DNA from 4 places in the Paenibacillus sp. B-A-8 genome. Region 2 is predicted to be linked to each of the others. Evidence: predicted binding sites of a transcription regulator. Region 2 holds the regulator's gene; each other region holds the start of a gene.
What was found. The regulator Rex, encoded in region 2, represses fermentation and respiration genes when NADH is low (regulators of the CRP and FNR family bind a similar motif). The targets are predictions, from matches to a motif close to TTGTGAAATATTTCACAA.
Positions count from the first base shown of each region.

Region 1 (7,721 bases), 330 kb from region 2:
TCACAATGTTGAAAATTCGACACTTTTAAATGGTTTTTCTTACCCAAATTGAAGATTAAAGAGGTATAATTAATTTAAAATTTACTGAAAAACTGAGGGAATAAAGGGGATGTCGATTATGCTAAAAGAACATTACAATGTCATCGAAGCCCACGGAAATACAAACTGTTTCTCCGAACAGAATTTCAACAGACTTCTTGTTACTATGAAAGAGCGCGTTGTTCCAGAGGGTTCACATCTTTTCTGGGAAGGCGACTACTCGGATAAATTGTTTTATATCAAACGTGGACGTGTGAAATTAACTAAATCAACGGATGAAGGTAAAGAACTTATTCTTTATATGTACCAAGCTGGCGATATGGTAGGTCAAGCGGACCCATTCTTCAGCACCAAGCACAGCTTTACTGCAGAAGTGATTGAAGAGAGTGAAGTTGGCGTTATCGAGCAAAAGGATCTAGAAATTCTCATTTGCCAACATTGTGATTTTGCTATCGACTTTATGAAATGGATGGGCATTCATCACCGCCTAACTCAAACGAAATTCCGTGATCTGATGATGTATGGCAAACCAGGCGCACTTTGCTCTACTCTCATTCGACTTGGTAATACTTATGGTGAGAAGAGCAGCGATGGTGAGAACATCCTCATCAACAAAAAAATTACGCATACAGATCTGTCCAACATGATCGGCGCCACTCGTGAGAGTGTAAACCGGATGCTGAGTGACTTGCGTAAAAAGGATGCGGTTGAGTACGAAAACGGCATGATTGTCATCAAGGATCTTGGTATGCTGCAGGAAATTTGCCACTGCGAAATGTGTCCAAACGAGATCTGCCGAATTTAATTCCATTATCATATACCCTCTATTCACCTCAATGAAACTTATATGACCCAATTATTCTGCACATTATAAAATAGAGTGGTCCAAGGCGCCTAACATAGGCGTCTTTTTTTATACCACAAGACAAGCAAAAACGCCTTCGGCGTCCCTAATGGACGGTAAGCGTTTATGCGAGAAATATAAGGATAATTTATAGCGTGAAACTTATACTTTCTTATATTTAGAAAAAGAGCTGGACCCGAAATTGGGTCAGCCCTATAACCATAAATATTCTCTTAACGTTTAGTCTGAGTACTTCGCACGGGAGAAATCATCCAATAGGCCATACCAACAAATACGCCACCGCCAATTATATTTCCTAGTGTAACGGGTATCATATTGTGTATCCATCCGGCAATCGTAACGGTGTCTGGGTGATTCGGGAGCAACACCGCAACGCTTAGTAGGGTCATATTAGCCACGCTGTGTTCATAACCACTCGCAATAAAGGCGAACAAGCACCACCAGATCAGAACCAGTTTGGCTGTTTCACTTTTAGCGCGTGAAGCCATCCATAGCGCTAGACAGACCAGCCAGTTACAGAGAATCCCGCGGAAAAAGAGCTCCGAAAACGGAAGGCTCATTTTCTTAGCTGCAGCTGCGAAGATCAGATGCTCTGGGGGCGCAGCATTGAATAGTCCAGTTCCTCGAATTAATAGTGCTAAAATCACTGCCCCTGCCACATTCCCTACAAACACAAGCACCCAGTTCTTGATGGTATCCCAAATACTTGTTCTGCCAGCTAGTGTACTAACCGTAAAGAACATATTATTTCCGGTAAACAGCTCTGAGCCTGCAAACACAACAAGAGTCAAGGCAATACCGAAAGATGCACCCATAATGAGAGGTTGGAAAGGTGATTTGGCAGCCGCTAGAGGCGCTCCCAGCGAGAAAATAAGAATAATCCCAATGCCTACATATGCCCCGGCCAAGAGGGCTGCGAGAAAATATCTTGGTAAACTTTCATTCATTTGGTCTCGCTTGCTGACTGCCGCCTCGACAATGTTCTCCACACTTTGTGTAAACATAATACTCCACCCCACCGTTTTCTATTTAATCCTTTACTACAACCTTCGGTGTCTACAAGCTCACTGTCACAATGTCTCCACTAAGGGAGACAGGATAAGTCACAACACTACCTTGATCCGGTGCTTGTACTTCACCCGTGCGGAGATCTATTTTCCAATCATACAGTGGATCATAAAGAAAGTGGCCCGAAACGATCCCTTCAGCAAGCGGACCCCCTTTGGGATGAGGGCTCCGATTCTCCAGCGCATAGATCGCTCCGTCAGAGGTACGAAATACAGCCAGCTCCACATTTTCAGCCACAACTACCCGGCCGATCTGTAACAGGAAATCCTTTACATTTCCTATCGTATATGTCTGTGTTGCCATTTTCATTGTTTTTCTCCCTTCTGTTTGTGTAATCTATCCGTTAAAGTCTTGTTTCTTCAAAAAGTGCAGCACGTGTGCTGTTATCATTCAGTATTTTTTTCCAAGGATCTGTGACCTGAGTTAAGGCAAAATCAATCCGCGCCGCAAGCTCTTTACGATTCTCTTCATTGTTGAGAATGACCGTTTGAATCTGTTCTAGCCCCATACGCTCAACCCACTCGGAGGTTCTCTCCAAATAATTTCCGGTTTCACGGTAGTATTGCATCACAGCCGAGCACACTTCAATTAACTCTTCATCGGTCTTCACCTTGCAGAAGGCGTCCGCTATTCGCGGTTTAATACCGCCGTTACCACCGATAAATACTTCCCAACCGCCATCATTACCGACGATACCGATATCCTTCGTGCAGGATTCTGCACAATTACGAGGACAACCGTTAACAGCCATTTTAAACTTCGCCGGAAAATCAAGACGCTCATACTTACGCTCCATAAGAGCGCCCATTCCCATCGAATCTTGTGTGCCAAAACGGCAGAACTGCGAGCCCACACAAGTCTTAACCGTACGAAGAGATTTGGCATAACCGTAACCTGAAGGCATATCCAGCTCTTCCCATACCTTAGGTAAATCCTCTTTTTTCACACCGATCAGATCCAGGCGTTGCCCGCCAGTCACCTTCACAACTTTCACATCATATTTAAGCGAGACATCGGCGATTTTCTTCAGATCCTCTGGTGTTGTTACCCCGCCGTACATGCGTGGTATTACAGTGTAGGTTCCATCCTTTTGAATATTGGCACCCATTCTTTCATTTACAAATCGGGATTCTTTCTCATCTTGATGAGTATCAGGGTTCATCATCCCTAGATAATAGTTAATCGCCGGACGACACTTGGAGCAGCCTTCCTCTTGTTTCCAACCGAGTACATTCATGACCTCTTTTGTTGTTTTAAGTCCTTTAGCTGTAATTTCAGCAACAATCTCATCACGGCTAAGCGTTGTACAGCCACAAATACCTTGCTTGGCAGCTTGCTGGAAACTGTCACCCAAGACAAATTGCAGGATTTGTTCTACTACGGGTTTGCAACCCCCACAAGAGCGAGTAGCGCCAGTGCAAGCTTTAATCTCATCCACAGTAGTAAAACCATGTTCGGTGACGGCATCTACGATCGCTTTTTTAGTTACACCGTTACAACCGCAGACAATTTCTTCGTCCGCCATCGTCTCTACGGAAGCACCCTTCTTAGCTCCCCCACCGCAGCATCCCGTTCCCATGACCTCTGTATAAATTTCATCGGTCATTACCGCGCCTTGTTTTACTAGCTTTTGCAGATTCGCGGACTCCGTCACATCACCGAACAAGACCGCACCGACAATTACATTATTTTTGAGCAAAATTTTCTTATAGGTTCTCTTCCATTCATCTTTGCTTGAGATCACCGTGTGTTCAGGAGAATCCAAAAACTCACCTGCAGAAAATACATCCACCCCAGATATTTTAAGCTTCGTGGAAACAATGGAACCTTCATAAGGCTTCGTTTCACTACCACATAAATGTTTAGCTAGAACCATGCCTTGCTCAAATAGCGGGGCCACCAGTCCGTAACACACTCCACGATGCTCGGCACATTCGCCGATGGAATATACGTTCTGCATGGAGGTTTGCAGATAATCATCCACTACGATCCCACGATTTACGGAGATTCCGCTTTCTTTTGCCAACGTTACATTCGGTTTAATTCCGACGGCCATTACCACAAAATCTGCAGCAAGCGTACTGTCATCACTGAACCGCAATCCACTTACTCTCTGTTCCCCGGTCAATTCTACCGTTTGTTTGCCCATAGCAAATTTCACACCTTGACGCTCTAGCTCAGCTTGCAGCATCGAGGAGGCATTCCGATCAAGCTGGCGCTCCATCAGGTCTTCCATTAAATGAACTACAGTAACGTCCATACCTAGGTTCACAAGACCTTTTGCTGCTTCCAGCCCAAGCAATCCCCCGCCGATTACAGCCGCTTTACTATATTGTTTGGCCGCTGCCAGCATCGCATCACAGTCGGAAATATCTCGAAACCCAACCACGCCCTCTTTATCACTGCCAGGCACAGGTAAAATAAAAGAATTCGAGCCTGTCGCAATAATTACTTTGTCGTATGGCACTGACAACCCGTTATCTGCAACAACTTGTTTGGACTCTTCATCAATTCGTGTCACTGTAGTACCCGTGTGCAGGGTAATATTATTGTCTTCATACCAATTCCAGTCGTTTAGGATGATATCATTAAGGGTTTTGCTACCTTCAAGAACATAAGACAACATGATCCGATTGTAATTGGGATGAGGTTCACTTCCAAAGACCGTGATGTCATAAGCTCCACCCAGCTTCAAAATCTGCTCTATCGTACCTATGCCCGCCATACCGTTGCCTACTAACACTAATTTTTCTCTCTTCGCTGTCATGGTTAGGTGCCTCCTCAAGCTTATGAGTACATGCTCAATTTCTCTTCTACATATTGGAATTATACGGTTCAAATTCAAGTCGTCATTGTGATTGCGGTCACTTTAATTGTGAATGTTTTCACACTTTAGTTCGCTAATGATTGTTAGGTATTTTCAAACATAAAAAGCCAGACCAACGATTCTGAAGAACCGTTAATCTGGCTTTGATGTACTATTTTTAGCGTAAAGTTAATAGAATCTCTAAGACATCATGAGGCATAAGCTTCATATCCATCCCATTATCGAGCAGTAGCTTTCCGTTCACCTTCAGCTTCCAGACTTCATTACTTAGCGGGGTATAATCATTAACAGAAAGCACGCTTCTACTACCATCATCCATCTGCACCATATCGCAGCTCTTTAGCAATTCTCTTACAGTTAAATCCTCTTTAAATAACATAATATATGAATGCTGCAAATCTACTTCTACACTTCCGCCGTTCAAAATCAGCATTACAGTTTGAAGTGGTTCTTGATGGTCCTTAGATTTCGCTGTGAAGACTAGCTGTGAATCATATCCTACAACATTATTCCAATCCGCTTTCCCAATGATTTGACCGTCCATCTGAAGCTCCCAAACCATTCCCGACTCTAGTGAAATATCCTTTACCGAAAGAATACTTGAGTTATCCTCAGCAAATGTGGCAATATTACTACCTTTCAGTAACTCCATTATTGATATTCCATTTCTGTAGCTCCCACTGAGTGACCTGTCCGATGGTTTGGTAAGCAGTTCTTGATCACCAATCTTAATCGATATCATCGGCCCCTCAGATCCTGCTGCACCATTATTATCATTACTATTAGCATCAGTCTGAGTGGAGCATCCATTTATTATGAATACGATGATTAAGCCTAGCATCAACTTCCACAAATTTCGCGTGGGCATCCTGGCACCGCCTTATCCCGCCTAATGACCCTATAGCGTCTCAGGCTTGTAAAGTTATGTATACTATCTATTTAAGAATAACTTAAACAAGCCTTGTTCTCAAATAAGTAAAAATTCTAGATTCCCTAGAATAGAGTTCTTCTCGAAAATCACGTTTAAGCATCCTTCCACAACTGGCCAACCTGCCTTCAATTAATCTTAACCATATTTTTCAGGATCATTTCATCTACCTTTTTCAACGGAGGTATCCTCATTGCTATGCATTGTATAATTTCCCAATAAAAAAAGCCCCCTAAGGGACTCTTTAGAGCTCTATTCGTCTTCACTGGTATCTAGGGAACAATATATTATTCTCCAGATGTACATGTTCAAAAGTCATACTCTCCAGCTCTTCCAGCCGAGCATATGTCAATCGATAGGTCGTACAAGCATGCGCCGGTGGAGTGAAATCATCTGTAACACTACGTATTTTTCTCAAAATATCGCCCGCACCATCATGCTCATTCTCCAGCTCAGACAATGACTCGCGGATTGCTGTCAAGCCTTCTTCAGTAGGATTAGCATCGTACGTCAACAGCTTAGGAAACTCATCTTCTTCTTCTTTAGCCGTATGCGTAAGTAGTTCTTCCTTTAGTGTGTTAAACAAGTCATATAACTCAGCCAGATGAGGAGAATCGCCACCATGCACTCGATACACCTTAGTTACATTTTGGCTAATGAGGGGTAGCTCTTCACGGAGATAACGGTGATGTTTGTTTATGATATGGTCAATTAACTCTTCAGAAGGTGCAGTATTCCAAGCGATTTCCTCTCCGGGTACTGGATACTCTTCGAACAGCTTGTTAAGATCACTGATGATTAGCTCTTGATCCAGACCACGTTCAGCCGCTGCTTCAGCAAGAGGTTTAGCTCCACCGCAACAGAAATCAATCCGTTTTGCCTTGAAATAATCTGCCGCTTTAGGGAACTGCAATACAATATCTCTAACTAGTGCATCTGGGGTAAATCCAGCTTGTACCGATTGTACTTGCTTCGAATCCGAAATACTATCATTAAGTTGTTTAGTTTCCATTATAGCTCCTCCTTGGGTTATGGGATTAGGTTTTGAATAAATCTTATCCACTTCTTCACCTTAACCCTGAAAGGAACTTTGACTTGTGATTGTACGCACGGAAATTGTATCTTATTTTTGAACGAAATTGGAGATTAATGCACATGCAAAATAAACGCAAAAAAAGCACCTTTACCTACAAAGGTGCTTGTTCAACTCTCTTTATTGCACATAAGCCTGCATATACGTCCGCTGTCCCTTTGAATCCTTCAAATAAGGTCCCAACCCGGCAAAACGCGAGTGATCCATATAGACACCGGTCATCCATCTGCCTTCCGTCAACCCCCCATTCCATTTAAGGACAAGATCAGGCGCGGAAATCCATTCCTGAAAGACTCGTATATTCTGATCTTTGTATTCTTTACATGGCTTAGACCGCTCAATAAGGTGAAACTCATTAAGATATGTTGGAACGAAATAAGAGGATATCGTATGCAAATCATCATCGTCAAAAAAAGGCTCATCGCCTAAAAAGGGCTTGAATAATACGGTGTTCTCGTACATGGACCAAATTACTGCTTGCAGCACCATGCTCTGGCGAATGCCGTTATGAAACTTATATTGTCGCTCATGATTCACCGCATTTTCCTCTTCGAGAGGTTCCGTCGACTCCAGACAGTGCCGTTCACAGCCAATACATTTCCAGCCGGTCGGACTCTGAATCCATTTTTGAAAAATAGTTCCGCTATCATTGTTCCCTTTGTAGAGTGAAGAGATAATGCTGTAAGGCACGCCAATCCACGCATCCCATAAGGAATCAGGAAGATGGCTATGCAGCATGAACAACGTCTTGTCATAGATGAGCTGTACTTTGATAGAAGCATTCTCTAGCTCAGCAACATCCTTTTTTCCATACGTTATTTCCCGGGAAAACAGGGTCGTCTTCGTCTTCATCTCCCTCGCCTCCTAATAGTTTTGCTATGCCTGTACTCCATCTGAGTAG
Region 1 covers NZ_CP183882.1:4,985,503-4,993,223, forward strand. The annotation lists gene ACN6MV_RS22585 (Crp/Fnr family transcriptional regulator) at 119-844, shown strand; gene ACN6MV_RS22590 (formate/nitrite transporter family protein) at 1,117-1,908, opposite strand; gene nirD (nitrite reductase small subunit NirD) at 1,961-2,281, opposite strand; gene nirB (nitrite reductase large subunit NirB) at 2,316-4,739, opposite strand; gene ACN6MV_RS22605 (hypothetical protein) at 4,957-5,667, opposite strand; gene ric (iron-sulfur cluster repair di-iron protein) at 5,990-6,739, opposite strand; gene ACN6MV_RS22615 (hypothetical protein) at 6,941-7,672, opposite strand.
Region 1: nirB (nitrite reductase large subunit NirB) is a predicted target of Rex. The motif match lies at 4,846-4,863, and genes of this name have one in related genera.

Region 2 (7,721 bases):
AGTGCAATCATAATCTGATCTTCCAAATAATCTTTGGTGTACAAATACTGCTCTTGCTGAGGATTGTGCCGTACATATCCAAGGGCTTGCCCACGCGGAGTCAGTGTAACCTGACTAACGCTTCCTGGACGAAGGAGCTCTGCCATGATGGCATGTCCCAATTCATGAATAGCGACCCTCTTTTTCTCTTCGTGATTGGTTTCTCGATCCGTTTTTTCACCCATCATTACCTTGTCAATCGCCATCGACAGATGCCGTTGCTCAACTTCCGTCAAGTCCTCACGCATCATATAAATCGCAGCCTCATTCATGACACTTTCCAGCTGAGCACCGGAGAAGCCATAGGCTTCTTCAGCAATTTTGTCGAGGCTTACTTCTGGATGAAGAGGTTTATTCTTCGCATGCAATTCGAGAATCGATTTACGGCCCTTCTTGTCAGGCATGTCCACTTGAATATGACGGTCGAACCGTCCAGGACGTAGCAATGCCGAATCAAGCATCTCTTTCCGGTTTGTTGCAGCTACCAGCAGAATTCGCGGTGTTTCGTTATTATAAATACCGTCCATCTCAGTCAACAGCTGATTCAAGGTTTGATCATATTCACGCTGCTGCCCGCCTTCACGTTTACCGCCAATTACGTCAATTTCATCAATGAAAATAATGGCACTCTGCTTGTTCTCCTTAACAGCGCGGCTACGGGCATCCTTGAACAAATCACGAATCCGGCCGGCCCCGACACCCACATACATTTCAACAAATTCACTACCTGATGCAGCTACGAATACAGAGTTTGTATAATGTGCAGCCGCTCTGGCCATAAGGGTCTTACCTGTTCCTGGAGGACCAGTGAGCAGAATCCCTTTTAAGGGACGAATCCCAAATTTGCTGATTTCCTCATGACGGATCAAAAAATCGAGTGCTTCACGAAGCTCTTGCTTCGCATTGTCTTGCCCGCCAATTTCTTCAAAAGTTAGCTTTGAAGGTCCTTCCTTCTTGCGTTTTTTCCCAGCACCAGCATTCACCGTAAGCCCGCCGCGCAAATGAGCAATTATAAGAAGTGCAGTAAGCATTCCAGCTGCTATAACAATTGGGAATATATTTATACCTAAAAAAGCCATGAAAATAAACAGTACAGGAATAAATCCGAGTAAAATTTCTTTAAGATACTTAGGCATTATTCCATACCCCCAAGGTCGCAGGTTTTCGCGGCAAAATAATAAATTTACTTTCTTTTCCATTGCTTAAACTAACATACACATTGTTGTCGTCGATTTCAGTAGATGCTATCACATCTTTATATTCCGAATGTTGCTCTTTTAATCTATCAAGTTCAGTAGGTATAAGAGTATATTTACGGCTCTCCATCGCTTCAGCTACAGAGAACAACGCTTTATCCCAGTAATCATCTAATAATTCATTTGAATTTTGATCCACATCGAGTTTAAGTTTACGTCCTTCAATCACTGACTTTCCTTCTTTGGATACATACGATACTAGATCACGTAAATTCGTGCCCGGCTGCAAATCAAGTTTCAAAGTGACCTCATCGCGGTTAATACTAATATGTGAATTATTTACTCCCTCATAACCGGATACAATCTTTTGGAGCGGTTCCTGTAAAGCAAACTGACGATATAAAAAGAATCCTCCGAACAATAGAGTAGCCGACAGTAGAGACGTTATCAGTACAGGTACAAGACGTAATTTCAAGAAACGTCCTCCTCTCAAAGATGACAAAATGTAAACAGAATGATCAATAAATCAAAGCTGTTAAGCGCTCATCAGAGCCTAACGTTCTCTTAATACTGTTCTAATTACAAACAGTAGTATATCACATGTGTATATACGAAAATGAAAAAAAGTGTGAAGATATTTAAAATTTTATTTTTTATTTTTTTCCAATTCATTAAATATATTAATTTATTTCAACGAAAAAAAAGAGCCGTTACTTGTCGTTAACAGGCTTATTTCCACATGTGTTTTTTAAATAGAATATATAAAAACTACCTACTTAGTATATCACAAATAGTACATTACGAGTATATCAAAATAATCCATCATATTAACGAAAACAAGCGAACCATAAATGGTCCGCTTGTTTCTAGTATAGTACTTTTGTTTATTTTAGCGGCTGGGTAAACTATATCCTTCACCCATTCGAGCTCCATCTGAGAACCGATAAAATTGATAATAATACCGACCGCTTTGTTTATAAAAAAGCTGCCATGCATACTCTCCGTTATATACCCCCGGCAACAACCGCTCGATACTAATGTCCGGAAGATCAGCTTTAATTATGCTGCGTATTTTCGCTTCAGAGGTCCCTTTACTCAGTTCCTCAGCATATACTGCGTCGTTGCCTTCTGCAAACTTCCCGTCTACAGTAAAGCGTACCCATACCATCAACTCGGTCCCGGATTGATTCTTCCCTGTTAAGACCCAGTACACTGCATTTTCATCCCACACGGATTTCTGTGCTTTAGTTACCTCTGTCAGACCAGCGCTGGTTTTGGCGATATCCTTAGCAATATCTCGCTCGTTCCATTGATCTTTCATAATATAGGCATAGAACTGGATAAGTCCAAACAGAAGGAGCAGAATCAGAACTGACCCCAGGAGGATCCATTTTTTCCTTTTCTTCAAGGTACAGCTCCCTTTCTAGTAATATATCTTTTTTGATTATATAACACACCCGTGTGTTTATCCAAAGTTTCATATTCATTCATATAAATTCTTATATTTACAGAAAAGGCCGTAACTTTTGCAAACGCAGAAAGTCACAGCCTTTCAGTTAATTTATGATCTTAGACTAGCGCTTGAGCAGCCCCTCAAAGGATTCTTGCGCCTTACGACGGATAGCTTCCTCATCTAACGTTACACATTGTCCATGTTTTACAACCTGTTTACCATTCACCCATACATGCTCAACATCCTTGGCACTGGCAGAGTATACAGCATGAGACAGCAAATCTGTGTGCGGTAGTAAATGCGGCTGGTCTATATCAATCGCGATAAAGTCAGCTTTCATGCCTACAGCGAGCCTGCCCACATCATTTAAAAAGATAGACTTCGCGCCATACTCTGTAGCCATACTCAGAGCTTCCGGAGCCGGTACAGCCGTAGGATCACCACTTACACCTTTATGGATAAGTGCTGCAAGACGCATCTCTTCAAACATATCCAAGTTATTATTACTTGCCGCGCCATCTGTACCCAACGACACCTTCACACCGGCCTTTAGAAGATCCGTAACACGAGCAACTCCACTAGCCAGTTTTAGATTACTTCCCGGGTTATGAGATACACCTACATTATGACGAGCCAGAATCTCGATCTCTTCATCATTCAAATGAACGCCATGAGCAACAATAGACGGACGTGTGAACATTCCAAGCTTCTCTAAATGAGCTACAGGCCGCAGGCCGTAATCCACTACATTCTGCTCCACTTCGCGTTTCGTTTCGGACATATGGGTATGCATCGGTAAATCCAAATCATGCGCCGCCTGTACAAACTTAACAAAGAAATCCGGCGGGCAAGTATATGGAGCGTGTGGCGAGATCATCGTTGTAATTCTACCGTCAGCCTTTCCATGCCAGTTCCGTGCAAAAGAAATCGCTTCCGCAAGCTTGTGATTCTGTACTTCCTCTGGACAAAGACCGATCACGCCTCTCATCAATACAGAACGGATACCTGACAATTCGACCACCTCAGCTACTCGATCCATATGATCATACATATCCAGGAAGGTTGTAGTGCCACCTTTCAGCATTTCCAGAACAGACAAGGAGGTTCCCCAGTACACATCTTCTCCGGTGAATTTCTCTTCCATCGGCCACATTTTTTCCTGAAGCCATACTTGAAGCGCTAAATCATCTCCATAACCACGAAGCAATGACATTGCGGCATGGCCGTGTGTGTTTACCAGACCAGGCATAAACAACAGACGACTGCCATCAACAACTTGCACACCTTCTTCCATCAAAGGCTCTTCTTTTCCTATGTAAGTGATCAAATCATCTTCAATAGTCATATATCCACTAAGAACAGGCTCATCCGTTCCCGGAATAAGAAAACGCCCGCCTTTGATAATCGTTTTACTACTCTTCATTTCCGCTTTCTTCCTTTCCGTCTTTCAAATAATAAGCAAGACTTTGCAAATCCGTTGTAAAATCGGCTGCATGAACCCGGATATTCGGTGGTGTTTTTAGAATCACTGGTGCAAAATTCAAAATCGCCTCAATGCCAGATTCAATAAGAATATCTGCTACATTCTGCGCTTCTGAGTCAGGTACAGTAATAATCCCAATTCGAATGCCTTGCTCACGAACTGTCTGACCTAGCTCCTCCATGGGTTGAACCGTAAGAGAGTTGATTTTCCGCCCTACCTTAGGTGCATAAGAGTCAAATATAGCGGTAATCTTCATAGTATCCTTCAGATAAGCATTATAATTAGATAACGCATGTCCAAGGTTACCGGCACCTACTAATGCCACATTCAGCTGTTGGTCCAGCTTCAAAATATGACGGATTTTCTCAATAAGATAAGTTACGTCATACCCGATACCTTTTCTACCGAAGTCTCCAAAATACGCTAAATCTTTACGGATTTGAGCGGGATTCAGATCAAGTTTTTGTCCTAACTCTTGCGAGGAAACGGTTAATATTTCACGTTTCTGAAGATCATTCAAGAAACGTAAGTATACAGGAAGTCTGCGAACAACGGCTTCTGATATTTTATCCGATTTCATAATTTACCTCCTAATTTAAGTACTATTCTGTTTGAATCCTATTAAAATTTCTGTACCTCGTCTCAATGAAGAGCGGTATTCTCTTATACCGCCCTTCATTGTGGAGTGATTAATTAAACAGAAGATGTCCTTCTTAAGAAACGCCTCCGTCTTCCAACCACTCTGCTATACGAGGAACCATTTGATCCGTAAGCATATGTTCCATTTTCGGGCCAGGCAACGAATAAAGGAAATACTTCCCATAATGAGATTCGATAACCCTAGTGTCATACACTATAACAATACCCCGATCCTGCGCTGTCCGTACCAGTCTTCCAAATCCTTGCTTGAAGCGGATAACTGCCTGAGGCACCGACAATTTCATAAACGGATTCTTCTTCTGGGCTTGTAATAACTCAGACTTCGCTTCGGCTAGAGGGTGATTAGGCGGTTGAAATGGAAGCCTCACGATGGCCAGGCATGTCAATGCCTCACCCGGAATATCTACTCCCTCCCAGAAGCTGCTAGTTCCAAGCAGAACTGAAGCAGCACTGTCCTGAAAGCGTCGAATCAGCTTACTGCGGCTTCCACCTTCCACGCCTTGACCTAGCACCATAATTTCTTGTGAGGCTAGAGCCTCTTTCAAAGGATCGTAAACTTGGCGCAGCATCTTGTAAGAAGTAAACAGAACAAGCATCCGTCCGCGTGTCGTAATTGCCGCTTCTGCTAGTGACTGTACGAGCGTATCGACAAATCGGGCATCGCCCACACTGCCCTTCACACTAGGGAAATCCCGTGGAATTACTAATAGTGCCTGCTCCCGATACTTAAAGGGAGATGGAAGGAGAGATGTCATTAGACGCCCCTCTTCCGCAGCTTCATTAAGTCCGAGATTATCAATCATAAACTGGAACGATTTATCGACAGAAAGCGTCGCCGAGGTTAACACAATACTTTTCTTTTTGTCGAAGAACAGCTCTTTAAGCTGGGTACTAACATCAACAGGGACGGCATATAGCTGTAGCGATTTGCTGCGATAATTTCCATTCGCCTCCAGCCAATATACTACATTCTCGTCGTTTAATCCCATAAAAAACCGTACTTGCTCACGTATAGAAGCTAAATCCTTAAATAAGCCGCTAATATCGGTTACTAAACTATCTGAAGAAGATTGACCTTCTTGATCACGCATCTCATTAAGCATTTTATCACCCTTACGGATAATTTCGCTTAATGTCAGATTCATAGTATTCTCCAAAGCAACCAATTCATCCCAATCTTTCGGTTTACGGGTAGGAAGTAACCGCATGACTAGCTGTCCAGCTTCTCCCGCCGCTGCATCGCTACGTTCCGGCAAGAGGCTAAATAGCTTGTCACTAAGTAGATCCCAGGTTTCTTTTACAGTAAGCAGATCTGGATAGATTCTATCGATAACTCCGCTCCATTCAGAAGCTTCCTCACTGCCTGATGACTGAAGCATTTGACGAAGCGTTGGGAGTTGGCCGTTACGACTATCCTTGTATAATCGGGATAGCGTGTGAGCCACCGTGAAATGCTTCATATGCATACCTAAATGCTTGCCAGCCACGTCCTCCAGATGGTGGGCCTCATCAATAACAAGATGTTCATAAGCCGGGAGTAGCTGGTGCCCAGCCTTAACATCTGCGAAAAGCTTAGAGTGGTTCGTAATAACCACGTCAGCAATACCTGCTTCATGTTTTGCCCGATGGTAATAACACTTGCGGAACCAAGGACAGGAGCGACCGAGACAAGAATCGGTATCGCTTGCTACCGTCTCCCAGAAATCTCCGCCACGACCGCTTAAATTGAGCTCTTCGTCATCCCCTGATTCACTTTGTGTCAGCCAAACGATCATCTGAGCCGCAGTAAGTGCATCTTCTCTTGGACTTATAAAGTCTTTTTTATTAATTTTATGTTCAAACTTACGAAGACACAAATAATGCCCTCTACCTTTAAAAATCGCAGCTTTAAATGGAAACGGAACTACCTGCGTTAACAAAGGAATATCACGCTCACGCAATTGATCCTGCAGATTAATGGTATGAGTGCTGACCATAACTTTCTCATTAGTACGAACACTTTGGTATATGGCAGGCAACAAATAACCAAGCGATTTGCCGGTTCCTGTCCCTGCTTCGATCAATAGATGTTTGTCTTCGGCAAGTGCCGTAATCACCTCATTGATCATAATATCCTGAGCTTCTCGGCTTTCATACTGTGGCAAAGTGTCCTTAAGCCGTTTAGTTACTTCATCCATATAATCTGTAAATGATAAATTCTGTAGCGGATTCTCAGCATGCTCGTCACGAGGTGGAGCTAGTTCATTCCAATCCCCTACTGCAAGCGCTAATTGACGATAGAAAGTCAGATCACCTTCGGGTTGAAGCGTCTCCGCTTCCCGCTCACGCAGCAGACCATCAAAATACCAACCTAAATCACTATCCTCTTCGGTAAACAGCTCACATAGTCGCTGGATGGTGAGTAACGGCAAACTATAAAGCTCCTCCAGACATTTCAACAGCACAAGAGCTGTCGCCAGTGCATCACTATCTGCCTGATGCGGACGATCATGTGTCACTCCAAAATGTGCACTAACTGACCCTAGTTGATAGGATGTTAGGGAAGGAAAGCAGATTTTTAGAAAATCAATCGTATCTAAAATCCGCCCTTGAAATGGTAAATACCCACATCTGTCTAAAGCATTTTGCAAAAAATGGAAGTCAAATGCGACATTATGCCCTACAAGCACAACATCATCCAAGAGTGGAACAAGCTCCATCATCATCTCATCCAGCTCAGGCGCATCCTTTACATCATCGTCGGTAATCCCCGTCAGACCAGTTATAAAAGGAGGTATCGGCGTTCCGGGCTTGACGTAGGAACCATATACCCGGGAGATGGACCGGTCTTCTTCTATAATTGCAAGGCCAACCTGGATAATTTCACCCACGGATTGGGTTCCCGTTGTTT
Region 2 covers NZ_CP183882.1:4,651,132-4,658,852, forward strand. The annotation lists gene ACN6MV_RS20875 (AAA family ATPase) at 1-1,175, opposite strand, end outside; gene ACN6MV_RS20880 (hypothetical protein) at 1,168-1,710, opposite strand; gene ACN6MV_RS20885 (DUF5590 domain-containing protein) at 2,125-2,643, opposite strand; gene ACN6MV_RS20890 (amidohydrolase) at 2,810-4,111, opposite strand; gene ACN6MV_RS20895 (redox-sensing transcriptional repressor Rex) at 4,101-4,751, opposite strand; gene dinG (ATP-dependent DNA helicase DinG) at 4,885-7,721, opposite strand, start outside.

Region 3 (7,721 bases), 1.1 Mb from region 2:
GGAGCAGCAGGTAACGGATATGCGGTTGAATGTTTATCGTGATCGTTATACCTTTGACCGATGGGAAGAAAAGAGCAGTTCTTTAATGATTGATCAGCAGGAAATTCATGTCTCTTCAGCTTTCCCCTATTCCGGAGAGACTGACGAAAAGGGCGTAACAGGGGAACTGGTGTATACGAAGCGTGGTGAATATGACCAGGCCAGCGGGAAAATTGCTGTCATTGAAATTGAGAATTTTAGAAATTTCCCAAGTGGGATCGTAATGAACATGCGGGATTCATCTCCAATGGAAAGCCAAATTGCTCCAAATGAAGGCGATCTAGTTCTCACTACAGCTTTAAAAGAAGCTAAATTGGAGCAAGCGAAGGAAATGGGCGTAAAAGCAGTTGTTCTAGTCTGGAAAGGGGTCTCCGATGATAAGGTTGCAAAGCAATATGTGCCTTTTACCACCGATTATGCTGGAATCCCTGCGATCTGGGTTAATGAAACGGATGGGCAGAAGGTGATCAGCGCAGCTCAGGAGCATAAAGAAGGTACAGTTATTTTAGAAGCAGAAATACAAAAAAATGCTCCAACAGAATCCTTTTATGTGAAAATTGACGGTAAAAATAAAGACGAAGCGATAATCGTAAATACGCATACGGATGGGATAAATGTAGTGGAGGAGAATGGTGCTGTGGGCATGCTGTCCATGATTCGTTACTTACAGCAGGAGCAGCCGGAACGTACGATGATTTTCGCTTTTGTGACAGGGCATTTTAGATTACCGGATTTCAAAGGGTCTTCTCAAGCAACTTCCACCTGGATGGAGGGACATCGAGAGCTCTGGGATGGCAATAAAGACCATTTAACAGCTGTAGCTGGAATTACGGTTGAACATTTAGGCAGCATGGAGTGGAAGGACGATATTACGGGTCACTATGGCCCTACTGGACAAATAAGTACTGAATATACTTATGCGGGCAATGAAATGATGGCAGCCATTTGGCTGAAGGCTATTGAAAAGACAGATAGCACACGTACTGTATTATTGCGTGGACATAACAAGTTTGAGTTTGGAGAGAGTCAGCCTTTATTTGAATCAGGTATACCTGTAATTGGCTTCATTCCAATGCCCGATTATCTACTAGTGAATAGTGAAAACAGAGAGATGGATAAGTTTGATGCAAAGCTAATGCATACGCAAATTGTATCGTTACTGAAAGCGGTCAAGCTAGTGGACGCAACGGAGACGACTAAGCTAGGGAAATCAGACGGGTATTCTTTTTTCTATGGCCGAACTAAATGAAGGAAGTTGACTGCATCATAAGTCATAAAACTAAAAGTAAAGGAGAGAAAACTACATGTTGATCAAAAATGTTGAGGACCTTGTATTAGAAGAGTTTACAACTTGCTTTAACGAAGCCTTCTCCGATTATGTCATTCCATTTCAAGTTTCTTCGGAGCAATTAGCTGATAAGTTTGCAGGTGCGGAAGTGAATTATCAGTTGTCGTTCGGTGCTTATGATCAAGATAAGCAGGTTGCATTTGTTATGCATGGCATCGGTGAACATAACGGTAAAAGAACTGCATTTAATACCGGTACAGGAGTCATTCCTTTATATAGAGGGAAAAGGCTAGTCGAACAAATTTATCGTCATGCTATTCCCTTTTTTAAAAAACATCATATTCAAAAATGCTTGCTTGAAGTGATCCAAACCAATGATAAAGCTATAAAAGCGTATACCGCCATAGGATTTCAAATTCATAGAGAATTGGTTTGTTTCAAGGGGCGCATTGATGTAACCCTTCCGGACGATCTTAGTTTTACTTCCATTGCTACGGTTCGACTGGAAGATTTGGATTGGACATCGGTACATTCTTACTGGAATTTCGAACCATCTTGGGAACAATCTGTTCATGCAATTTTACGAAACCCGCATTTATACGATGTGGTCACGATAAGGGAAGAGAATAAGATTTGTGGATACGCGGTAATAAAATCGGCCAACGGAGCAGTTCTACAGTTCGGTGTTTTGCGAGAAAAAAGAAACCGAGGATTTGGACGTTCCTTATTTCATTGGATCGGAAAGAGATATCCAACCATTACCGTCAATAATGTAGACAAAAGAGATAGAAATTCTATACGTTTCCTTCAAGGAGTTGGTCTTGACGTATACATCGAGCAATATGAAATGGAAAAAGATTTGTCATGACGAAGATGACATAGCGATGCCATTGGTAAGCATTACGATATTTAATTCAAAAACACTGATGATTTGAGTCAGTGTTTTTTATATTGAAAAAGGGAGTATATATTACGGATTAGGATGAGAAAATATCGTTTTTCTCTAACATCAAATTAGGAGAAGACTTGTGACATCACATATATACTAATGAATCAATAGCTCCTTCGGGTGATTTTTGTGTTATTCACTGAGTTGTTAGAAAGATTTGTCCCTTTCTTGAACGTTTAAGGATTAAGAGTTTTCTGTGATTGAATTACTTGCATTTTAAGATAAGATGATTTTAATCATTAGGTCACATTATTAATTTGACTGCTCAGTATCAGGTAAATCAGGATCGCCAACTCTTGATTTGTGAAATTTTTCTCTTTTTACATATCAAAGAACGAGGAACGTCATACTAAAACGAATAGGCAACGATGTCACTGAGCCCGGTTAAACCTGATATTGAATGCAGCCCAAGAGTAAGCCGGCCTAATCATAAGCATCAACTTATCACGAAAAATGAACAGAGTTTGAAGGGAGAAGTAAAGAATGGCAATTGATACGGTGCTATGGAGCAGGCTGGTGACAGGCTTGACTCTCGGGTTCCACGTTATTTTTGCGACGATTGGCGTCGGTATACCGCTAATGATCGCTATAGCAGAGTTCATCGGGATCCGAAAGAAAGATCCCCATTATACACTTATGGCGAAGAGGTGGTCTCGCGGATTTGTCATTTCTGTAGCGGTTGGTGTCGTGACCGGTACAGCGATTTCACTACAACTGGCACTGGTGTGGCCGAATTTTATGAAACTGGCTGGGAATGTTATCGCTCTTCCGTTATTCATGGAAGTGTTTGCGTTCTTTTTTGAAGCCATCTTCTTGGGCATTTATTTATATACGTGGGATCGGTTCAAAAATCCGTATATTCATTGGCTGCTGACGATTCCTATTGTCGCTGGGGCAGGCATGTCTGCCGTCTTTATTACGACGGTGAACGGATTCATGAACCAGCCTGGAGGCTTTGTCATGGAAGCAGGCCAATTCACAGCGATTGACCCAGTGCAAGCGATGCTGAATACGGCGACGTTCTCCAAGGTGTTCCATGTATTAAGCTCGGCCTATTTGACAGGAGCTGCCTTGTTAGCCGGGATTGCAGCCTTTGCGATGCTGAGAAAAGGGGTATCCGCATACCACAAAAAATCCTTGAATCTCATGATGGCGGTTGTTTTACTGTTCGGCTTGCTGAACACGTTAGCTGGAGATGTGTCCGCCAAGTTTTTGGCCGAGCATCAGCCGGAGAAGCTTGCAGCGGCAGAGTGGCATTTTGAGACGGGTAGCGGTGTGGATTTGGTTTTAATGGGATGGCTGAATGCAGAGCATGAAGTTCTAGGGGCTCTTCATTTGCCGAAGGTGCTCAGCTTCCTGGCTTTTGGAGACTTTAATGCAGAGGTAACGGGGCTGGAGGAATTCCCCAAGGATGAATGGCCACCGCTTCTGGTTCATTACCTGTTTGATTTAATGGCCGGAATCGGATTTGCTCTGCTCGCGATAGCAGTCCTATATTTCCTGTTTGTGTTCTGGAAAAAGCGCAATGCGCTTAACAAGTGGATGCTTGGCATCATCGCACTGATCGCACCGCTCGCTTTTCTAGCTGTAGAGCTAGGTTGGTTTTATGCAGAGGTTGGGCGACAGCCGTGGATTATCCGTGGATATATGCGTGTAGAGGAGGCTGCCACGACTTCACCGAATGTAAGAATTATATTCTTCGCCTTATTGCTCTTGTACATCGTACTCGGCAGTATGTGTGTAATCGTGCTAAGACGCTTGTTCAACAATAACCCGGCAGAAGGTGAGATGGAGAAATGGATGAAGGAACATCCTAATCCATCTACGGAAAAGGGGGGCACTGAATGATGAGTTACGAAATAATTGGCATCTCGGTGCTCTGGCTGTTCTTGTACGGCTATTTAATTATAGCTTCCATTGATTTCGGTGCAGGATTCTTCGCCTTTTATGCTCGTTTGACTAAGCAGGATCATCTCATTAATCGTCTGATTTCCCGTTATTTATCACCCGTTTGGGAGATCACAAATGTATTTTTTATCTTTTTCTACATTGGCATCGTCGGATTTTTTCCGGATACAGCCTATTATTATGGCTCCGCGCTGCTAGTTCCGGGAAGTATTGCAGTGATTCTTCTTGCGATTCGCGGTTCGTTCTATGCTTTTGAAAATTATGGTTCCAAGAAAAACATAGTCTATCTTTTTTTGTACGGAGCTACAGGCCTGCTTATTCCGGCTTCGTTGTCAGTGGCGCTAACTTTGTCTGAAGGCGGCTTTATTGTGAAGCAGGCTGAGTCAGTTTCTCTGGATTACTGGGCGCTGTTTACCAATCCGTTATCGTGGAGCATCGTTGGACTGGCAATCGTGTCCGTTTTGTTCATAAGCGGCTCATTTCTGACTTTTTACGCATCTCGTGCAGAGGATCATTCCGCGTTGAAGCTGATGCGGAACTACGCCCTGTTTTGGAGCACACCGACGATAATTCTCGCACTGACAGCATTTATCTATTTGGGCCAACACAATGAACGGCATTTTCAAAATATGATGGATTTATGGTGGCTCTTGGCACTTTCCGTTGCTTTCTTCATGATCGCGATGTGGCTGTTATATAACGGACGCCGTTACGGATTAGCTTTCATATGCATCATGTTGCAATTTTTCTGTGCTTTTTTCGCGTATGGGATTGGGCAATACCCTTATATTCTTGATCCGTATATCACGATTCAGAGCAGTGCAACTTCACCAGCAATGGGCTTGGCGTTAGTTGTTGTATTTATCGGCGGTCTATGCCTGTTGATCCCATCCCTTATTCTGGTCTTCAAACTCTTCCTGTTTGATGCGGATTATGTAAAAGGGAAAAAATAAAGCTGATTAATCCATTACGGCATGTTTGAGGGTTCTCTACAAGCCTATATATAAAGGAGGTGTGATCTGTGAAGAGGAAATCCAGTCTGATTTCTCAGCAAATGTCTTCACAAAGGAAAAATATGACCCTCCTCGCGGTCATTTCGCTTGCTCTTGGTACAGCTATTGTGAGTCAGGCAGGGCTGCTTGCTGAAGCAGTCCAAAGGATTTTTGTGGAGAGAGCTTCATTTTCATCGGTTATCCTGTTGCTTGGCATACTTCTGGCTGTTATGGCTGTACGCACACTGTTGTCGTATGCAAACGGTAAAGTTGGTTTGCACATGGCTGCCACTGCCAAGACGAATATGCGAGCGGCTGTGCTGCAAAACTTGACCCACGCTTCCATGCCGTCAACCCTTCGTGGACAGACAGGAGGGAAGGTCAGTATTGCTCTGGATGCTGTGGATGAGGCTGATAGTTATTTCAGTCAGTACATGCCGCGGATGATGGAAGCTGCTATCATCCCGATTCTAATTTTGGTCGTTACTTTTATCCAACATGCTAACACAGGTTTCATTCTATTGTTTACAGCTCCATTCATCCCGCTGTTCATGATTTTGGTAGGGCTGAAAACGAAGAACAAATCTGAAGAAAAATATGCACAACTTGCTGAGTTTTCGGGGACGTTTCTGGATTCTCTTCAAGGGCTGGTGACGTTAAAAATATTTGGACGGGCACACCGTCAGCAACAGAAAATTGAACACAGTAGCCTGAGTTACCGTGATGCCACAATGGGCATTTTGAAGATTGCGTTTACGAACACCTTCATGCTGGAATCGATCGTGATGCTAAGCATCGGCATTGTAGCTCTCGAACTGGCTATCCAGTTGCTCGTTTTCAAATCTATGACGTTCCACACCGCTTTTTTCGTTTTGCTGCTCGTTCCCGAGTTTTACAACCTGTTAAAGAATACGGGAACGGCCTTTCACAGTGGCCGAACAAGTATGGGGGCAGTTCGTAAGGTGGAACAGATGCTTGAAGAAACGGCAGGGGAGAGCATGGACGCGAAAGGCAATGAAGGAACATTAACCTTCGAGGGAATCGACGAGAACGTCAACAAGGGTAGAGTCGACAAGATAAGCAAATTGGAGCTTGCCCATACCAATGATCTTTTAGTTCCTCCATCCATGGAAATTGACCATCTCAGGTTTCAGTATGCGCCAGATTCATTCGAGCTTAAGACGGGTCGGATCCTGTTTAATCCGGGAGAACACATTGCGATTGTAGGTAAAAGCGGTTCCGGCAAAACGACTTTGCTCCATCTCATCGCCGGTTTGCTGAAACCTGCAACGGGAACGGTTCTGGTGAATGGAAGCCCACTCTCACAATACGATGAGTCTTCTTGGTTCGAACATGTTAGCTACATTACACAGCATCCGTATATTTTTGCAGGTACATTTTCTGAAAATATTGCGATTGGTGCTCGTGAGAGCATTTCCAAGGCAGAGATTGAGATGGCGGGGGAGGAAGCAGGACTCGCTGCGCTTACAGCCCAATTGGAGCATGGGTTCGATACCTTTGTTGGCGAAGGAGGCAGGGGTTTGTCTGGTGGAGAGAAGCAACGGCTTGCCTTGGCACGTGCTTTTTTGAAGCGGCCTGCCATCATTCTGTTTGATGAACCTACAGTTGGACTGGATTTGCACACCGAACGGGTACTGCAACGCTCCATTGCCAAACTGGCAAAAACGGCTACGATGATTACGGTGGCTCACCGATTATATACAATTCAACAAGCCGACAAGATTTTATTTATGGATAATGGAGTGTTAGTGGACTCTGGACGGCATGACGAGCTTATGGAGCGCCTGCCTCAGTATGCCGAGATGGTTGATGTTCAGCGGAAAGGGGGAGTATCCTCATGAATGAGCTGGCTGTTCTGACAAAAGCGATGATTCAGGAGCGCAAGGATATCATTCTTTCCATTTTGTGTGGATTTATTGCCGGCATAGCCGGTGTGGCACTCTTTTCCGCGAGCGGGTATGTAATTTCACAAACGGTATTTGCGCCACCACTTTATACTTTGATTGTACTAACCTCGATGGTCAAACTGCTGGGTGTGCTCCGGGCGGCGAGCCGTTATGGAGAACGCTTGTACTCTCACCGGGCGACATTTTCCATGCTTAGCCGTTTACGTACTTCCTTTTTTGCCAAGCTTATTCCTTTAACGCCTGGTATTTTGAACAAGAATCGAAGCGGGGATCTGCTTGCGCGGATCGTTGGGGATGTGGAAAGTTTGCAAAACTATTTTTTGCGAGTTGCTTATCCTCCGATCATGGTCGTCATGGTATTTTTGGCTACGGTGCTGTTTACTTCTACCTTTTCGATCTGGATTGCCGTTTTGTTTGTACTAGGTATGCTGATAACGGCATTCGTTGTACCAGGAATTGTGTTACTCGGGCAGCGGAGAGTACATGGACGCGTTCGTGAGCAGAGGGCGCAGCTGTCCACGGAAGTTACCGAAGTGTTGTACGGTTTCCGGGATTTGAAAGTATACGGGCAATTGGCACAGCGGGAGGAGCAGCTTCAGCATGCTTCCGCTGTATTG
Region 3 covers NZ_CP183882.1:3,522,676-3,530,396, forward strand. The annotation lists gene ACN6MV_RS15540 (hypothetical protein) at 1-1,288, shown strand, start outside; gene ACN6MV_RS15545 (GNAT family N-acetyltransferase) at 1,344-2,195, shown strand; gene ACN6MV_RS15550 (cytochrome ubiquinol oxidase subunit I) at 2,760-4,124, shown strand; gene ACN6MV_RS15555 (cytochrome d ubiquinol oxidase subunit II) at 4,121-5,137, shown strand; gene cydD (thiol reductant ABC exporter subunit CydD) at 5,206-7,038, shown strand; gene cydC (thiol reductant ABC exporter subunit CydC) at 7,035-7,721, shown strand, end outside.
Region 3: ACN6MV_RS15550 (cytochrome ubiquinol oxidase subunit I) is a predicted target of Rex. The motif match lies at 2,578-2,595, and genes of this name have one in related genera.

Region 4 (7,721 bases), 170 kb from region 2:
CAATCAGAATATTCATGAGTGTAGACTTACCTGCGCCATTCTCACCCATCAGGGCATGGACTTCACCGTCCTTGAGTTCAAAATCCACACCGGTCAATACTCGGTTAGCGCCAAAAGACTTATGAATATCTTTCATCGTAATGTGCATACACTTCGAACCCCCTTCTTATCCAAAATAGACCCCGGCTTGCAGAATGCAGTTTGCATACGGCTTAGCTTCACCCGTGCGTATAATAACCTTAGCTTGCTGGGTTAGTTGTTTAAATTGCTCATGTGAATACGCTTCTATGGGTATTTCCTTAAACTTATTATTTAAGTATTGAGAAGTAGCTTTATTGTCCGTAGCTAATTCTTCTGCCACAATTACCTTTTCGATGACCATATCCTCTGAAATGATATCAACGATATCTTGGAAACTAGGAACCCCTAGTTTAATCGCGAGATCAATCTTCGGAACACCAGGTGGAACTGGAAGCCCAACGTCTGCGATGACAATTGTATCGGTGTGACCTAAATCCGTAAGCACTTTGGAAATATGGCTGTTTAATATCCCGTGTTTCTTCATAGCTACATATTCGCCTCCACCTCTGCTCTTGTTGGCATACCACCTTGAGCACCAAATTTAGTAACGGATAAAGATGCCGCTCGATTGGCAAACTTTACACTATCCAGAATGGAGCTGCCTTCAGCTAACGCAACTGCAAATGCCGCATTAAAAGTATCTCCAGCTCCAGTCGTATCTATAGCATTCACTTTGTAAGTAGGAACCAGAACTTCTTGTTCACCATCATAAAATCGCACGCCATTGCTTCCCTCTGTGATAAACAGCTTGTTGGGATATTTCCGTAAGGCATCAGCAGTACTCATCTTAGGGAATAAAATTGTACATTCATGTTCGTTAGGTGTTAGATAAGCAGCCTTTTCTATAATCGTGTCACTGATAGGACGAGCAGGTGCCGGATTAAGCAGCATAGGTACATTAAATTTATGGCAAAGCTCACTTACATAAGATACTGTTTCTTCAGGTATTTCTTGTTGGATTAGCACCATATCAGAGCCTTTAATAACATCAAGCGCTCGCTCAACTAAAGCAGGAGTAACGAAATCATTTGCTCCCTTTACAACGATAATGCTATTATCACCTTCTGCTAAAATGATGTGGGCTGTCCCGCTTTCGGTATGTGTAACCGGTTCCACATTTGTGATAAGAACCCGATTTCTCTTTAGATTATCCATGATCTCCTTACCATAGAAATCTTCACCTACACAACCAACCATCGTAACTTCGGCCCCTAGACGCGAAGCTGCCACAGCCTGATTCGCCCCCTTACCTCCTGGAACGGTAGCGAAGCTCTCACCTAGAACGGTCTCCCCTGCATGAGGCCGCTTGGATGAAGTCACCACCAAATCCATTGAACAGCTTCCAATGACACAAATCTTAGCCATGTTCATCAACCTTTCTTATGTCGTCATCTATGCTTTACTTCTTGTTGTTTCCCGCTCCACAAAGCTGACGGGTAATTGAATGATTTTATCTTCTACCTTATCTTGCTCAATTAACTTAATAAGTAAACCCGCCGCTTCTCGGCCCATGTCATGTGCTGGCTGACGAATAGTGGATAACGAAGGTGACAAAAGACTGCTAAGCGGGATATCATCAAATCCAATAATTTGGAGATCCTGTGGCACTCTTTTACCTAAGCGATGTGCTTCATGAATCACTGCCGTCGCTACGATGTCATTACTGGCAATTACACCGTCTGTATCTATATATTTATCAAATAACTCTACAGCCCATTGTTCTGCTTCTGTGTGGGAGAACGATGATGTCTGGATCACATGATAAGTGATTCCCATCTCATCAAGCACTTCTATCGCACCTTGAAATCGATCCTGCGCCGGTTTAATATGTGCCGGTCCTTGCATCACTGTAATCTTAGTGCTTCCCCGTGCAATGATTTCTTGAGCAGCAAGGCGTCCGCCCTTTCTGCCATCTGCGTATACGGAGGGACTGTCATTAGAAGTACGGTCAAGAAATACAACCGGGATTTTCAAGTTAGAGTAGATATCTTTTTCAGGAAAATTAGTGGATGAGATCATGCCAATGACATTATTTTGGATAAAGGTTTGAATATAATCCAATTCCTTTTCTTCGTTCTCATCGCTATTCCCAAAGATAATGCGATAACCATGCTCCTGCATCCGATCTTCTATCCCACGTGCTAATTGCGGGAAGAATGGGTTCGTAATGTCAGGTAATAGAAGTCCGATTAATTTGGATTTCCGTTTGTACAAAGATCTTGCAACCTCATTAGGGGTATAATTCATTTCTTTGATCGCTGCTTCAACCTTTTTTCGAGTATCGATATTAACATAACCAGATTCATTTATAACTCTTGAAACGGTTGCTACCGACACCCCAGCTATTTTTGCAACATCTTTAATCGTCATCATTCATTTCATCCCCCAATGTGTAACCGGTTACATGTATTACATAAATTAGAGTATCATAAAACCGTTTTCATTACAAATATTTTTCTGTTCCAATATATAACAAAAGATATCGACAAGACATCGATATCCTTAAAAAAGCTAATAAACCAGCTCACAATCATGGTGTTCCCATACATCAAATAAATTACCATCCAAATCTTCAAAGACAAAAAACTTCCCATATTCTCCTTCATCGCTAATGTTTCCGGCTTTCACATCTTCTGAAACTAAATACTGATGAAGGGTTGAGATATCATTTGTAAAGAAAGTGATCACCCATCTTTTTTTATCCCTTACCTCGAATACAGCTCTCGAATCATGATCACTTTGAGTTAAACATAGGATCGGTCTATTATCCCTAAATAAGCTTAAGTTGCCTTCTCTCCGATCTCTTATATTAAAGCCAAAATGTTTCACAAACCAAGCTGCAGACTTCTCTAAATCTTCTACAGGAATCACATTATAAGCAATCCCTAGGATTCTTCCTACTTCCATTGAATCCCCCCCCAAGTTGCTGATCCCACTAGTGTTGATCCGATTTAATGACTTCAATCTGCAAATCGATTTAATAGTTTTATAGTATTGAAATGCATCCCTTCATGGTAAAGCGTGAAATTTATGAATTCTCCGATAGTATTTAATGTTAATCCACTACCGGTTGTAAGAGGGGTCACTTGCTCACTTAAGCGATTGTTCATAGCTTCCCTGATACGTTTGGGTTGCTCCGAAAGCATCTCGATTAACACTTCAAGTGTTGGTGGCTTCTCGCTCCACTCTGCAGGTTTTGTCCCTTTCGCAAATAATCGTTCAAAGCTTTCCGGCAATTGCATAAGCTCCCTAGCGGAATGAAAAGCAAACTTCTCTTGCACCAAATAAATATGTCCCAAGTTCCATCTGATGTTGTTATTGAAACCTTCTGGAATGATATCTAGCGTTTCCTCGGAAAGCTCTTCAACTGCACGAACAGTAACACTACGCACAAATTCAATTTGTTTGAACACGATTGTATCCATCATAACCCCTCCCCATTTTTCATCCATAGTTTACCATAAGATTATCTTCAATTTCCTAAAAATGATTATATATTTATTGATATTTGCTTCATGACGAGCTTAATAAATGACTGAATATAACTCACCTTAAGCTCCTTCTTTCTGTAGCCCATCCATATCGAATGATTAGAGACTACATTTTCCACATCAACCTTGGCTAACGTCCCCTGTTCAAGATAAGGCTTAGCTAACAAAGCGGATACAAAACTAACCCCATACCCGGCAATCACAGCTTGAATAACCTCATTCACTCCATTAAATTGAAGCTCAACTCTTGGCTGTTGTACCTTTTTTTCTTCACATATTCGAACAAGTCTCTCTCTAGCTGCACTGCCTTCCTCTCTCATAATAAATGCTTCAGACATCACTTCTTCAAAGCTAACCTGCTGCTTAGCAAAAGGGTGCTTAGAAGCGACCACGAACACATACTCGTCCTTGTATAACTCCCGATATTCAAATATGTCTGTATGATGCGAAGGGAACTCCATATCACTGTAAATCGCCACGTCCGCTTCAAAGCTTTTTAATTGTTCCATCACTTCCTGAGAATTAGTAGTAGTGATTTGAATTTTTACTTCCGGAAAAGATTGTTTGAATAATGACGCCCACCTCGGAATGAGGATACTTGTAGCCAGATAATTACCTGCGATCCGAATTTGACCCTCAGGAAATTTGTGATGATTCTCAATGATCTGCTGTACTTGTTCACCCATGGCAAATAACTTCTCAAGGGGATCGATCAGTCTTTTTCCAATCGGTGTAAGTACCATCCTCTTTCCTTTGACCTCTAATAATAAAATTTGATTCTCCCGTTCAAACTTACGGATCTGCGCAGATATAGCGGGTTGACTGATATGTAAACGTTCAGAAGCTTTGGTCACACTGCCTGTTATCGCCACGTAGTAAAACAATTTTAATACATGAAAGTTCATCGTGATATCTTCCTAACCATATAAAATAAAATCATTATTCAAGAAGCTTCGTTTCTTACTATAACCATACATTATGGATCCTAACTATTATATATTGTTTATTTATATTTTTTTATCCTATACTTACAACTATTCATAAGGGAGGTTTCGTTAATGAAGGAGACAGTATTATTCTTAACCCGGCATGGACAAACCGAATGGAATTTGCAACAACGGATGCAGGGGCATCAAAATTCGGCACTTACAGCGTTAGGTGAGCAGCAGGCTGAATGGTTGAGAGATCGTTTGGAAGGCGAAAATTTAAGTGCAATTTATTCTAGTACTAGCCCAAGAGCATTGCATACTGCGCAGATTTTACGGGGAAAGCGGAGTTTATCCATTCAACAGGATGCTTCTTTAATGGAAATTAACATGGGCATTTGGGAAGGAATGAACACGGATCAGATTGAACAAGATTATCCTTTACAATACTCTCATTTTTTCACCAGACCTGATCTATATCTCCCTCTAGCTTCAGGTGAAACCTACAGTCAGCTTGAACAAAGAGTAACGCCGACTATAGAGCGTATCATTAACGATAACGAAGGACTTGAGGTGCTTATTGTCACTCATCGGATAACGTTAAAAGTTATAATGGCTCATTTTCTCAATAAATCATTGCAAGAGTTAGGGGAAATGCCGGATATTCTCTCCACAGCCTTATGTAAAGTAACGCTAACTGACCATCATACTACCATTGATCTCTACGGCGATACTTCACATTATCTTTGAAAAAAAGCCCCACGAAACGTTCACAGTATTAGGTAACTGCAAAAAAAGGTAACTCCGATATAAACGGAACTACCATTTTAGAGTTCAAAATTACATCTCTACGCTTTTGATTACAAAGCTACGGACCTTCATCCATTTTCCTGAAATGAATTCGTCAATCGTTTTCGTCTTCGGTCTAACACAAAAACGATGCTTGCTTCCTTTATCAAATCCCACCGCTTCAAAAATCAAAGCGTCACCTATTTGCTCCTTAAAGAACACTTGCTTCAATCCCAATCTATTTAACATTTCAAGCTTTACACTCTCAATATACGTACGTGAATATTCCTTAGACATATGTGTTCCTCCTAGTAGTGGTAGTAATATTATAAGATCAATATTAAGAAAATCAACCAAAGATCACATAATCATTATCCACAACCGTCTAAACCGGGATACATCTCATCACCTCAATAAGAAAAAACCAACCCATAGTCTATGGGTTGGCTTCTACGTATGAGATGATTACAAAATTATTTAACTTCTGTTGTTCCAGTCACTTTTCCGTCAATCTTTGCAGATGCTTTCAGATCCTCGCTTGTGAAGTATAGGTTACCGTCAATTGTTGCGGTTTCAGGCAGAGTAAAACCTTTCGCTTCTACATAAACATCGCCTTTAATCGTTCCGCCTTCAACTTTCAAATTTTCACTTTGTACAGTAAACTTAGGTACGGTAAGTGTATAACTTGCAGTGATCTTATGATCAGCGTCTTGTGAGTAAAGGGCAATCTTACGATAGATGTCGCCATCAGCGGCTCCTTTATCATGGAATTCTCCAGCTACAACAACCTCTTCAGGAATCGTTACATCATTTAGAATAGCTACAATCCAGTTTCCATCTTTGCTTACAGCTTTAGTAAATGCATCTGCTTGATTCACAATCGAGGCAGTAGTGACTGCATCTGTCTGCTCAGCAGCCGGAGCTGAAGTTGCCGCCGAGTTAGTTGCTTTATCCTCGTTTGCTCCACAACCAGCCAATACCGCTACCGAAACCCCGGCCACCAAAATCATTTTAAATAGTTTCATTTCGATTCCCCCTAATTTTGATTATAAATTAATTATATATTAAAATTCTTAATAATTAAGTGAATGGTTTCACAAATTTGTGTCAGTATATAAAGCGATTTCATTGTTCTGTCTCGTCTGGATTAAAATTTGTTTTCATGAGAACACCTCTTCTCGCTGACTTATTTAGGTTCTTAAATCTATTTACCCAAAATATAAAAAACATCACAAGGAAGAGTATGTTCATAGAAAAGTTAACAGTTTATCAACTAGTTAAATGAAATAAAAAAAGCTAGAGCACACACAGCGCTCCGCTCTAGCTTGGTAGCTCCACCTTAAATACGTTGTCTTAAATCTCGTCACTGCAAAATTTCAATCTCAGCAAATTGAGACAGATCATTCAGAAACTCAGGATAAGAAACAGCGATACAACCACAATTCCGAATAATAGAAGGCTTTTCCATACTACTAGCTAGAACGGCGGCAGTCATAGCAATTCGGTGATCACCATAACTATCCACGACTGCAGGCGAAGGACTACGACCACCAAAGATAATAAGTTCATCTTCATTATAAGAAGTCTCGAGTCCAAACGCCGCTAATAGCTTGGCAGTTGTCTCCAATCGGTTTGTATCCTTATCCTTCAGTTCCCTACAGTTCCTAATGACGGTAGTCCCCTCAGCGAATGCTGATACTACAGCTAACAATGGAACCTCATCGATCAGACTCTGTACTTTTTCGTTGCCTTCCACATGTACGGGAGTTAGCGTTTTTCCTGTAGTGCAGTAGAGATCCGCTATTGGCTCACCGGATATTAGCTGCCTTTCCCGATGTAGCTTCAGATCCACCCCCATCTCTCGTAGCACGCTGACGAATCCAAACCTAGTTGGATTCACACCTACATCTCTGATCCAAAGTTCCTTTTTACGATCCATACTACGAATCGTAAAAGCTGCTAGCAAAAATGCAGCGGAAGACAAATCGCCTGGAACAATCACATCTTTGGCTGCAAAGTTATAACCACCTCGGATAGAGGTAACGTTATTCTGGATTTCAATATCAATTCCAAAATATTTCATCAATCGTTCCGTGTGATCGCGACTCTGGCACATTTGTCGATAGCTACTTGTTCCATCTGCATAGAGACCCGCAAATAGAAAGGCTGATTTCTCCTGTGCGCTAGCTACTGTTGCCTCGATATTGATAGGGCTCAATGGGAACCTACCGTTAATCACAAGCGGAAGGTAGCCTTCGCTTTCGAGATAGGTGATCGACGCTCCCATTTCTATCAGCGGTTGTGCCACCCAATCCATAGGCCTAGTAGATAGAAGTCGATTGCCGGCTAGCTCGACTGCAAATGGATGACCTGCCAGAACAGACATGATAAGTCTCGCAGATGTAGCAGTATTCCCGATTTCAAGTCTGGCATC
Region 4 covers NZ_CP183882.1:4,480,983-4,488,703, forward strand. The annotation lists gene ACN6MV_RS20095 (sugar ABC transporter ATP-binding protein) at 1-148, opposite strand, end outside; gene rbsD (D-ribose pyranase) at 167-565, opposite strand; gene rbsK (ribokinase) at 568-1,446, opposite strand; gene ACN6MV_RS20110 (LacI family DNA-binding transcriptional regulator) at 1,474-2,454, opposite strand; gene ACN6MV_RS20115 (VOC family protein) at 2,593-2,988, opposite strand; gene ACN6MV_RS20120 (DinB family protein) at 3,042-3,509, opposite strand; gene ACN6MV_RS20125 (LysR family transcriptional regulator) at 3,572-4,477, opposite strand; gene ACN6MV_RS20130 (histidine phosphatase family protein) at 4,631-5,248, shown strand; gene ACN6MV_RS20135 (hypothetical protein) at 5,339-5,584, opposite strand; gene ACN6MV_RS20140 (polymer-forming cytoskeletal protein) at 5,761-6,312, opposite strand; gene aroA (3-phosphoshikimate 1-carboxyvinyltransferase) at 6,651-7,721, opposite strand, start outside.
Region 4: ACN6MV_RS20140 (polymer-forming cytoskeletal protein) is a predicted target of Rex. The motif match lies at 6,370-6,387, and genes of this name have one in related genera.